3 regions of the Halomonas sp. MES3-P3E genome follow, and region 1 is predicted to be linked to each of the others. Evidence: predicted binding sites of a transcription regulator. Region 1 holds the regulator's gene; each other region holds the start of a gene.
The links. Region 1 encodes sigma-54, which starts transcription at its own class of promoters, with help from an activator protein. Its sites were predicted from a motif close to TGGCACNNNNNTTGCTNT; they were not measured.
Positions count from the first base shown of each region.

Region 1 (3,351 bases):
CTGCGGCGGGTATCGGCTACCTTCCGCAAGAAGCGTCTATTTTTCGTAAATTATCGGTTGCCGATAATATTATGGCGATACTCGAAACACGCAAAGAACTCAGCCGTAGCGACCGCGAGCAGCGCCTGGAAGCGCTACTTGAAGATTTTCACATTACCCATATTCGCGACAACCTGGGCATGAGCCTTTCAGGCGGTGAACGCAGGCGTGTGGAGATTGCTCGCTCACTGGCGACAGAACCCGCATTCATTCTGCTGGACGAGCCCTTTGCTGGCGTAGACCCCATTTCGGTGGGCGAGATCAAAACCATTATTCGGGCATTAAAGCAGCGCCACATCGGCGTACTGATCACCGACCACAACGTTCGCGAAACCCTGGATATTTGTGATATCGCCTACATCGTGGGCGATGGTCAAATCATCGCCAGCGGCTCTCCAGCCTCGATACTCACTAACCAGAAAGTGAGGGAGGTTTATCTAGGCGCTGATTTCCGCCTCTAGCTTATTTTTCACTTCTAATTAGCGCTCTACAACAACTTTACTACCAATGGCATGCTTATTGCACTTGCACCGGAGACCTACTCACACTAGGGTGGAGCATTCTGATTAACGAGTGGTTCTCAGATGGTCATGAAAGCTTCTCTTCAACTGCGCATGGGCACACAGCTGACCATGACACCTCAGCTGCAGCAGGCCATTGCTCTGTTACAGCTATCAACGCTGGACTTACGTCAAGAAATTCAGCAGGCCCTAGATGCCAACCCCATGCTGGAACAAGAGGATGAATTTGGCGAACAGGCTGCCAGCGAGCCCAAAGAGGAAGAGTGGTCAGAGAGCATTCCCACCGAGCTCTCGGTAGATAGTGATTGGTCTGACACCTACCAAGATATAGGCAGTCACGGTGGCTCCAGCAGCGAAGGACCTGATTTTGAGCGCCAAGCGGCTGGCCAGAGTCTTCATGGGCACTTGCTGTGGCAGCTCGCCATGACTGATTTTGGCGCGCGAGAGCAACTTGTCGCAGAAAGTCTTATCGACGCGCTAGATGCTAATGGCTATTTAACTCAGCCGCTCAACGATATCCGTGAAGGGCTTCGCGCCCAAGGTGTCGATGGGCTTAGCCAGCGCGAAGTAGAAACTATTCTGCTTAAGCTTCAGCAATTTGAGCCAACAGGGATATTCGCCCGCGACCTGCGTGAGTGCCTGATGCTGCAGCTGGCCATTCTTCCCGAAGATACGCCGTTGCTGGTTCCTGCCCGCCGCTTAGTACGGCAGTTTCTGGAAGCACTAGGCAAAGATGACATGCGCTTACTTAAACGCCGTCTGGGACTCGATGATAACCAGCTGGCTGATGTCATTCTCCTCATTCGTAGCCTTGATCCACGCCCAGGCAGCGCCTATGGCGATACCGATGATAGTTATGTAACGCCCGACCTGGTCGTACGCCATGACCACGAAGGCTGGCACTTAGAGCTCAATCCTGAGGCATTGCCAAGGCTTCGCATTCAGCCCGACTACGCAAGCTTAATAAAGCGTGCGGATAAAAGTCAGGACAATCAGTTTTTAAAAGAACACCTGCAGGAAGCACGCTGGCTGATCAAGAGCCTCTCTAGCCGCAACGATACGCTACTGCGCGTTGGCCGCGAGATTATCACCCGGCAAATTGGCTTTTTAGAACACGGCGAAGAAGCCATGAAGCCGCTCATATTGGCCGATATCGCCGAGGCCGTGGAAATGCACGAATCGACTATTTCCCGGGTAACCACTCAGAAATTTATTCATACGCCTCGCGGCGTATTTGAACTCAAATACTTTTTCTCAAGCCAAGTCAGCGGCCAGGATGGTGACAGCCATTCAAGCACCGCTATCCGCGCTCGGCTGAAGAAATTGGTTCAAGAGGAGCCGCCAGGCAAGCCGCTTTCTGATAGCCGCTTAGTCACGCTATTAGGGGAGGGGGGAATTCAAGTAGCGCGTCGAACGGTGGCTAAATACCGTGAAGCCATGGGCATTCCCTCCTCTAGCGAGCGACGTCGTTTGCGCTAGCACAAATCAACGTTTTAGGGAAACTCTCGACAAGGGCTTTGCAACGCGGCAAAAAGGGTTACAATCGAAGTACAGTCCGATGGATAAGGAGTACGTCAATGCAAGTTAATATCACTGGTCATCACGTAGAACTGACTGACGCCTTGCGTGACTATGTCAACGAAAAGCTTGAACGTGTAGAGCGCCATTACGACAACATAACCACGGTGCAAGTCACCTTATCTGTGGAGAAAGAGCGCCAGCAGGCCGCCTGTACGCTGCACGCAGCAGGTGCTGATTTACATGCGGAAGCCCTAGACAGTGATATGTACGCCGCTATTGACGCATTAGCGGACAAAATTGATCGGCAACTCGTTAAACATAAGGAAAAAGCACAAGCTCGCGCCCAAGGCGCAGGCGTGCGTTAATTCAATGACGTTGGAAACCATACTCCCCCCGGAACGAGTTCTCTTTGACGTCCCCGGGGGCAGCAAAAAAAGGGTGCTGGAATTTTTCAGCACCTTTATCGCACAAAATACGCCCAGCCTGGACAGCCAAGAAGTGTTTAGCCGGTTAATCGGTCGAGAACGCTTAGGCAGCACCGGTATCGGCAATGGCGTGGCTATCCCACACGCACGCAGCCCGCACTGTTCGGCGCCTATCGCTGGTTTTTTAAAACTGTCAGAAGCGATTGATTTCGACGCCATTGATGGCGACCCAGTTGATCTGGTGTTTGTCCTACTTGTACCCGAAGAGGCAGACGACACGCACCTATCCCTACTCGGCCAGGTAGCGACCATCATGAATGATGCGGATACTCGCCACCAGCTGCGCAAGGCAGGCAGTCAGCGCGAGCTGCTTGAGCTTATTACCGCCAAAATGCGTGAGCATTCAACGTCCTAAGTCGTTAACGCCAATTTAAGTTGTGAAAGCCAACTAATGGTATTTTACACGCTAAGTTGATGCTTCGCCCACCACCCCCAATGCAGCTTGATCTAAGCAAAGCGAGACTCTATGCAACTGGTGATCATTAGCGGCCGCTCCGGGTCAGGTAAATCTATCGCCTTACAAGCGCTTGAAGATCTTGGCTACTATGCGATTGATAACCTCCCTGCCATGTTGCTGGGGTCGTTGGTGGACGAATTACGCGACCAGGGCGACCGCGCCCATTTGGCGGTCAGTATTGATGCCCGTAACTTGCCTGGCGCCCTGGCACGACTGCCCTCTTTATTAGAGGATTTGCGGCAACGTAAAATTGATTTTCAAGTGATCTATCTGACCACTGATGCGCGCATCCTACTTGAGCGTTACTCCGCAACACGGCGGCGGCACC
Region 1 is NZ_PJBT01000021.1:152,640-155,990, forward strand. Features, by position in the region: gene lptB (LPS export ABC transporter ATP-binding protein) at 1-500, shown strand, start outside; gene CXF87_RS07925 (RNA polymerase factor sigma-54) at 624-2,039, shown strand; gene hpf (ribosome hibernation-promoting factor, HPF/YfiA family) at 2,138-2,446, shown strand; gene CXF87_RS07935 (PTS sugar transporter subunit IIA) at 2,451-2,921, shown strand; gene rapZ (RNase adapter RapZ) at 3,033-3,351, shown strand, end outside.

Region 2 (3,351 bases), on a different contig from region 1:
CACTACTTGGCTGGCAGCGTAGTAAACAATCGCCCCTAGCGCCGACCCAGTGAACCAACCATAATCGTAGAACCAGTTCATCGTGCCTGTCACCAGTGAGATCAAGGTGAGCAGTACCGGCACCCCAAACGCGACAAAACCGGCCAGGTTCACCGCTGGATAGGCGTGGTTGTCCAGATAAAGGCTCGGCACGTCCAAGCGCTGTTTTTTGATCAAAAAGTAGTCGACCGCCATGATGCCCGCTATGGGGCCGAGCAGGCTGGAGTAACCGAGCAGCCAGTTGGAGTACATCTGCTCGAGTGACACGCCCGGAGGAATCACACCTGCCTTTTGCAGCAGATCGTACCCCATCAGCAAAACGCCCACCGCCCCGGTCATCAGTACACCGCGGGTCTGGTTAATCAGTTTGGGCGCAATATTCTGGAAATCATTGGTTGGCGAAACAATATTCGACGCTGTGTTGGTGGAAATCGTGGCAATGATGATCAGCAGCATCGCCATGACGACCCAAAAGGGGCTATCGATATAGCCAATCAAACGCACCGGATCGGCAACGGTCTGGCCCACCAGCGTCTCAGACGCCGCGGTTAATACCACACCGAGGGCGGCAAAGAAGAACATCGTCAGCGGCAGCCCGATGATTTGGCCAGCAATCTGGTCTTTTTGGCTTTTGGCAAAACGGCTGAAGTCAGGAATATTCAGTGACAGGGTGGCCCAAAACCCCACCATGGCGGTCAAGCCCGCAAAGAAATAACCATAAACGGAAGCTCCCTCAGGGCGCGAAGGCGGCTGCGCCAGCAGCTCGGTCATCGACATATTCGGCCATGCCCATATCATCAACCCAACACCTACTGCCAACAGCAGCGGTGCGGCCAAGGTTTCCAGCCACTTGATTGATTCTGCCCCGCGAATCACCACATACAGGTTCATGGCACCGAACACGAAAAAGCCAATCACTTCCCCCACGCCGCCAAGCGCAGCCCAAGCGGGAATCAACTCAGACAACAGCAAGTGAATCGCCAGCCCACCGAACATGGTCTGAATACCAAACCAGCCACAGCCGACTAATGCCCGCACCAGGCAAGGCACATTGGACCCTAAGATACCGAAGGAGGAACGTAAAACGACGGGAAAGGGAATGCCAAATTTAGTGCCAGGAAAAGCGTTTAAGGTAAGCGGAATCAACACGATGATATTCGCTAATAGAATGGCAAACAGTGCCTCGCCAACGCTCAAGCCAAAGTAGGCGGTCAATACGCCGCCCAGCGTATAGGTGGGAACACAAATCGACATCCCGACCCACAGCGCCGCAATGTTCCACTTGCTCCAGGTGCGCTCGCTGGCCTGGGTAGGCGCAATATCCTCGTTGAAGCGAGGACTATTGCGCACATCCTCACCGACTTGAAGTTCAATCAACCCCTCTCTGTCGATCATCTGGGTTCTTGAGCCAGTCATTTTATTCTCCTCAGCAGCGATATTGCCGATCGCATTCACGGGTTCAGCTCTTGTTACAGCAATAAACATGCCTAAAAACAAAGCATGGCCGTTAACTTATTGAACCAAAAGCTGACTTAAATGGCAGACAGACAATCACTCCCCATTGAATTGTTATTGTTTTAATCAACACACACTAACTCCCCTAAAAAACATAGCTGGTTAAAAAAATAGCGCACCAAAAAGAAACGTTAAATTTCAGATAAACCATGAATAAATATACTAAGCGATTGATTTATAAAATAATAAATAAATCACCATTCATGTGCACGCATTCACCAAATGAGTAAAAGCAATGATAAAAAGCAATAATCCCATATAAAATCAATTAGTTAATAAAAACGAATACCCACAGTAAAAAAACCTTGAAAAGCGACTGCATAAGGGACTATGTTCAAAAAGCTGTCAAATATGACAACTTTACTCATAACAATAATCCGTCGGCATTTAGTCGATATCACTACACGCCAAGCAACCCACGCTAATGGCTCATCCATAGCGGCTCACAAACATTAGCAATACCTGATTACTGCGGACCGTTACTCACCACTAAAAACGAGCCAGCGGTTGGCGCGTAGGATACGAGAGGGCTTTTGTATGCAGAAAATGAAAATCGGCCTGATTCAAATGGGCCTAAAAACCAGTACAGATTTGGAACCGGCGGCGATTCGCGATGCCATGAACGAGGCGCACCTGCCGATGATTCAGCAAGCGGCTGAGCAAGGTGTGCAAGTACTGTGTTTCCAAGAAGTGTTCAACCAACCCTATTTTTGCCCCAGCCAGGATGGCAAATGGTACGCCGCCGCCGAGCGGGTGCCGGAAGGCCCCACCTGCCAAATGATGCAGAAGCTCGCGGCTGAGCACCGCATGGTCATTATCGTGCCCATCTTTGAGGAGACCGAGACCGGCGTTTACTACAACACGGCAGCGGTATTCGACGCCGACGGTAGCTATCTAGGCAAATACCACAAGACACACATTCCCCAAGTCGCTGGCTTTTGGGAAAAATTCTTCTTTAAGCCGGGCCAATCCAACTGGCCGGTGTTCGATACCGCCTACGGCAAGATCGGCGTGTACATCTGCTATGACCGCCACTTCCCTGAAGGCTGGCGAGCACTGGCCCTTAACGGTGCCGAAGTGATCTTCAACCCCTCCGCGACTGTGGCCGGGCTATCCCAATATTTATGGGAGCTTGAACAACCCGCCTCGGCCGCCGCTAACGGCTGCTTCATCGCTGCCATCAACCGCGTAGGCAGCGAAGCGCCTTGGAATATCGGCGACTTTTACGGCTCCAGCTACATCGTTAACCCACGCGGCAAGATCGAAGCCCAGGCCAGCGAAACGGAAGACGAGCTGCTGGTACACGAGATCGATTTAGACATGGTGCGCGAGGTGCGCAACAACTGGCAGTTCTTCCGTGACCGCCGCCCGGAAACCTATACCCGCTTAACCGACGGCGAATAAGCCCCTCAGTCAATTACCCCAGGAGCGAACCATGAGTTTATTGATCAAGGGCGGCACCGTCGTCACCCACGCCGACACCTACCGCGCTGACGTGCTCTGCGTCGATGGAAAAATCCACGCCATTGGCACTGACTTAGAAGTACCCGAGGGCTGCGAGACGGTGGATGCCAGCAACCAGTTGGTAATGCCCGGCGGTATCGATCCCCACACCCATATGCAGATGCCCTTCATGGGCGCGGTGGCCAGCGAAGATTTCTACACTGGCACCGCCGCGGCCATGGCGGGCGGGACCACCACTATTATCGATTTCGTGATTCCCAGCCCCGGCCAGTCGCTGTTGGAAGCCTTTGAGACCTGGCAGGGCTGGGCGGAAAAAGCAGCCACCGACTTCGC
Region 2 is NZ_PJBT01000193.1:110,757-114,107, forward strand. Features, by position in the region: gene CXF87_RS21210 (NCS1 family nucleobase:cation symporter-1) at 1-1,455, opposite strand, end outside; gene CXF87_RS21215 (nitrilase-related carbon-nitrogen hydrolase) at 2,092-2,958, shown strand; gene hydA (dihydropyrimidinase) at 2,990-3,351, shown strand, end outside.
Region 2: a site for sigma-54 is predicted at 1,511-1,528, ahead of CXF87_RS21210 (NCS1 family nucleobase:cation symporter-1). Genes of this name have one in related genera too.

Region 3 (3,351 bases), on a different contig from region 1:
GTGTTATCCACGTGCACTTTCGGGGCAGCCTCCAGGCAGGCCAACCACTGTGGGTCGCGCCATAGCGGCACGCCATCTTTACGCCAGTAGCAGGCCAGCGCCCAGCGGGGCAGCGGTTCGCCGGGGTACCACTTGCCCTGCTGCTGCTGAATGGCGCTGCCGGGGGCATAGGCGGCCTGAAGGCGCGTCAGTAGTACTTCGGCCCGCTCGCGCTTGTGCTCACCGAGCGCTTCGGTATTCCACTGCGGGCTTTCCATGTCGTCGACCGATACAAAGGTAGGTTCGCCACCCATGGTCAGGCGCACATCTTGCTGAAGAAGCTCGGCATCCACCTCGTCGCCGAGGTTGCAGATACGCTGCCACTGCTCATCGCTATACGGCTTGGTGACCCGTGGGTCTTCGTGAATACGCTCCACTTCCATGGTCACATCGAACGTGACTTCGCACTTATCCGAAAAACCGGTAATGGCCGCCGCGCTACCCGTGGTGGGGGTTGCGGCCAACGGGATATGGCCTTCGCCTGCAAACAGGCCCGAGGTTGGATCAAGGCCTACCCAGCCTGCACCAGGCAGAAACACTTCGGTCCAGGCGTGTAAATCGGTGAAATCTACTTCTGTACCGCTGGGTCCATCGAGTGCTTTGACATCGGATTTAAGCTGAATCAAATAGCCCGATACAAAGCGTGCCGCGAGGCCTAGATGGCGAAAAATCTGCACCAGCAACCAGGCGCTATCGCGGCACGAGCCACTGGCCAGGGACAGGGTCTCTTCACAGCTTTGTACGCCTGGCTCCAAGCGCACTAGGTAACCGATATCGTCTTGTAGGCGCTGGTTAAGCGCGACCAGGAAATCGACGGTGGTGGTCGGTTCGCGGGGCACGCCCTTGAGCCACTCCATTAAGCGCGGCCCGGACTCGGTGATTTCAAGATAGGGGCCCAGCTCCTGGCGCAGCGCTTCCGGGTAATCGAAGGGAATCTGTTGCGCAATGTCGTCCAGGAAGAAATCGAACGGATTAATCACCGTCATCGGGGCGATCAGCTCGACGGCGATGGTTAGCTCTTTACGCGGTTCTGGGAACACCACGCGGGCGTTGAAGTTGCCAAACGGGTCCTGTTGCCAATTTAAAAAGTGGTCTTCGCCGGAGAGCTTGAGCGAGTACGCCTCGATATGCGTGCGACAGTGGGGCGCCGGACGTAGCCGAATAACATGGGGTGATAGACGCACCGGGCGGTCAAAGTGGTAAGTCGTACGATGGTACAAGGCAACGCGAATGGTCATGGGCCACCCTCAAGAGAACCGTTATCAACCGGATAGTCGGCTGGGTTAGGGAATAACCGAACGTTTCGCAAGTATCGTTCCACTTTTACTTTTTTGCAGCCGCTATATTAAGTAAGGCGTTTAACTAAAGTGGAAATGGCGTTATGCACCAACTTGAAGCCAACTGGCCGCACCAAAAAAAAGCATAAAAGGGGTTTGTTGGGCGCTGATGCTCTGCCAAGTAATGTTTGAGTAGTGTTTAAGTAAGCGAACGTTGAAATATCGCAAAAGATGGTACGTATTTTGCTCTCAATTGTTTGATTGTTTTGCACGCGGCAGGCCTACACTGAGCATTGAGGAAGTTGCCGCTTCCACCCCAGCGCCAGGAGAGCGCCCATGAGCCAAGTGAATTGGAATAACTATGCGTGTCGTGATTTTTACGATGAGCTGATGGCCGCGCCCGGTCAGCCACGCGAGTCAGCGGGTGAATTGTGCAACATGTTGGCAAGATTTAGCGCAGAAGAGTTAGCAGAGCGGAAAACGGCGGCGGAGATCGCTATCCGTACCATGGGAATTACTTTCACCGTTTATTCAGAAGGGGCAATGATCGACCGTGCCTGGCCGTTTGATATTGTGCCGCGCATTATTCCCGCCAATGAGTGGCGTAAAACCGAGGCGGGGCTCAAGCAGCGCGTGCAGGCGCTAAACTTATTTATTGATGATCTCTACCACGACCAAAAGGTGATCAAGGATAAAGTGTTACCCGCTGAGGTATTGGCGCAGTCGGTTAATTTTCGCCCTCAGTGTGTGGGTATTAATCCCCCTCACGGCGTGTGGGCGCATGTTTGCGGGTCAGACCTAGTGCGCGATGGGGATGGCACGCTCTATGTGTTGGAAGATAACTTACGCATTCCTTCCGGCGTCTCTTACATGCTTGAAAATCGTAATGTCACTAAGCGAGTGCTGCCGGAGTTATTCGCCTCAGGCAAGATTTTGCCAGTTGATGATTACGTGGCTCAGCTTTACGACATGCTAGCGTCGATGTCGCCGCGCCCTGGCGATGACCCGCAAATTGTGGTGCTGACCCCAGGGATTTATAACTCTGCCTACTTCGAGCACGCCTATCTTGCCCAGCAAATGGGTGTTGAACTGGTGCAGGGAAGTGATCTGTTAGTGGATGACGATGATGTGGTGTATATGCGCACCGTCGAGGGCATGCGCCGCGTGGATGTTATTTACCGCCGTGTTGATGATGAGTTTCTAGACCCGGAAGCGTTTAATCCTGAATCTATGCTGGGTGTTGCGGGCCTGATGCGCGCTTGGCGGGCGGGTAAAGTCGCGCTGGCCAACGCGCCGGGCGCTGGGGTGGCGGATGACAAGGTGGTTTACGCTTTCGTCCCTGCGCTGATTCGTTATTACCTCGATCAGGAGCCGCTGTTGCCCAACGTGCCGAGCTACCTGTGCATGTTTGAAGACGACCGCCGCTATGTGCTCGACCACCTGGATGAATTGGTCGTCAAGCCCGCCAATGAGTCGGGCGGCTACGGCATGTTGATTGGCCCGCGCTCAACCAAAGAGACCCGCGATGAGTTTGCGCAGTTGATCAAGGCAAATCCCCGCAATTATATGGCCCAGCCCACCCTGGCGCTTTCGACTACGCCTACGCTAGCGAATGGGTTACCGCAGCCGCGCCATGTGGATTTACGCCCTTTCATACTCTCAGGGCCTGAAATTCATGTCACGACCGGTGGTTTGACGCGGGTGGCTTTGATAGAAGGATCGCTGGTGGTGAACTCTTCACAAGGCGGCGGCAGTAAAGATACCTGGATTGTAGAAACCGACGATAAGGCGGCAGCGGCCGCGGTGAAAGGAGCCTAACGCCATGCTGTCACGCGTTGCTGAGAATCTTTACTGGATGGCGCGTTATATTGAACGAGCGGAAGATACCGCGCGCCTATTGAGCGTTAACAGCCACCTTATGCTGGATTTGCCGGGACGCTTGCCGTTAGGTTGGGCCCCACTTATCGAAATGACCGGCAGCCTGGAAGCCTTCACCGCACGCCATACAGACTTCGATGAGCGCAATGTCGTACAT
Region 3 is NZ_PJBT01000015.1:68,920-72,270, reverse strand. Features, by position in the region: gene CXF87_RS04580 (transglutaminase family protein) at 1-1,277, opposite strand, end outside; gene CXF87_RS04575 (circularly permuted type 2 ATP-grasp protein) at 1,653-3,134, shown strand; gene CXF87_RS04570 (alpha-E domain-containing protein) at 3,139-3,351, shown strand, end outside.
Region 3: a site for sigma-54 is predicted at 1,549-1,566, ahead of CXF87_RS04575 (circularly permuted type 2 ATP-grasp protein). Genes of this name have one in related genera too.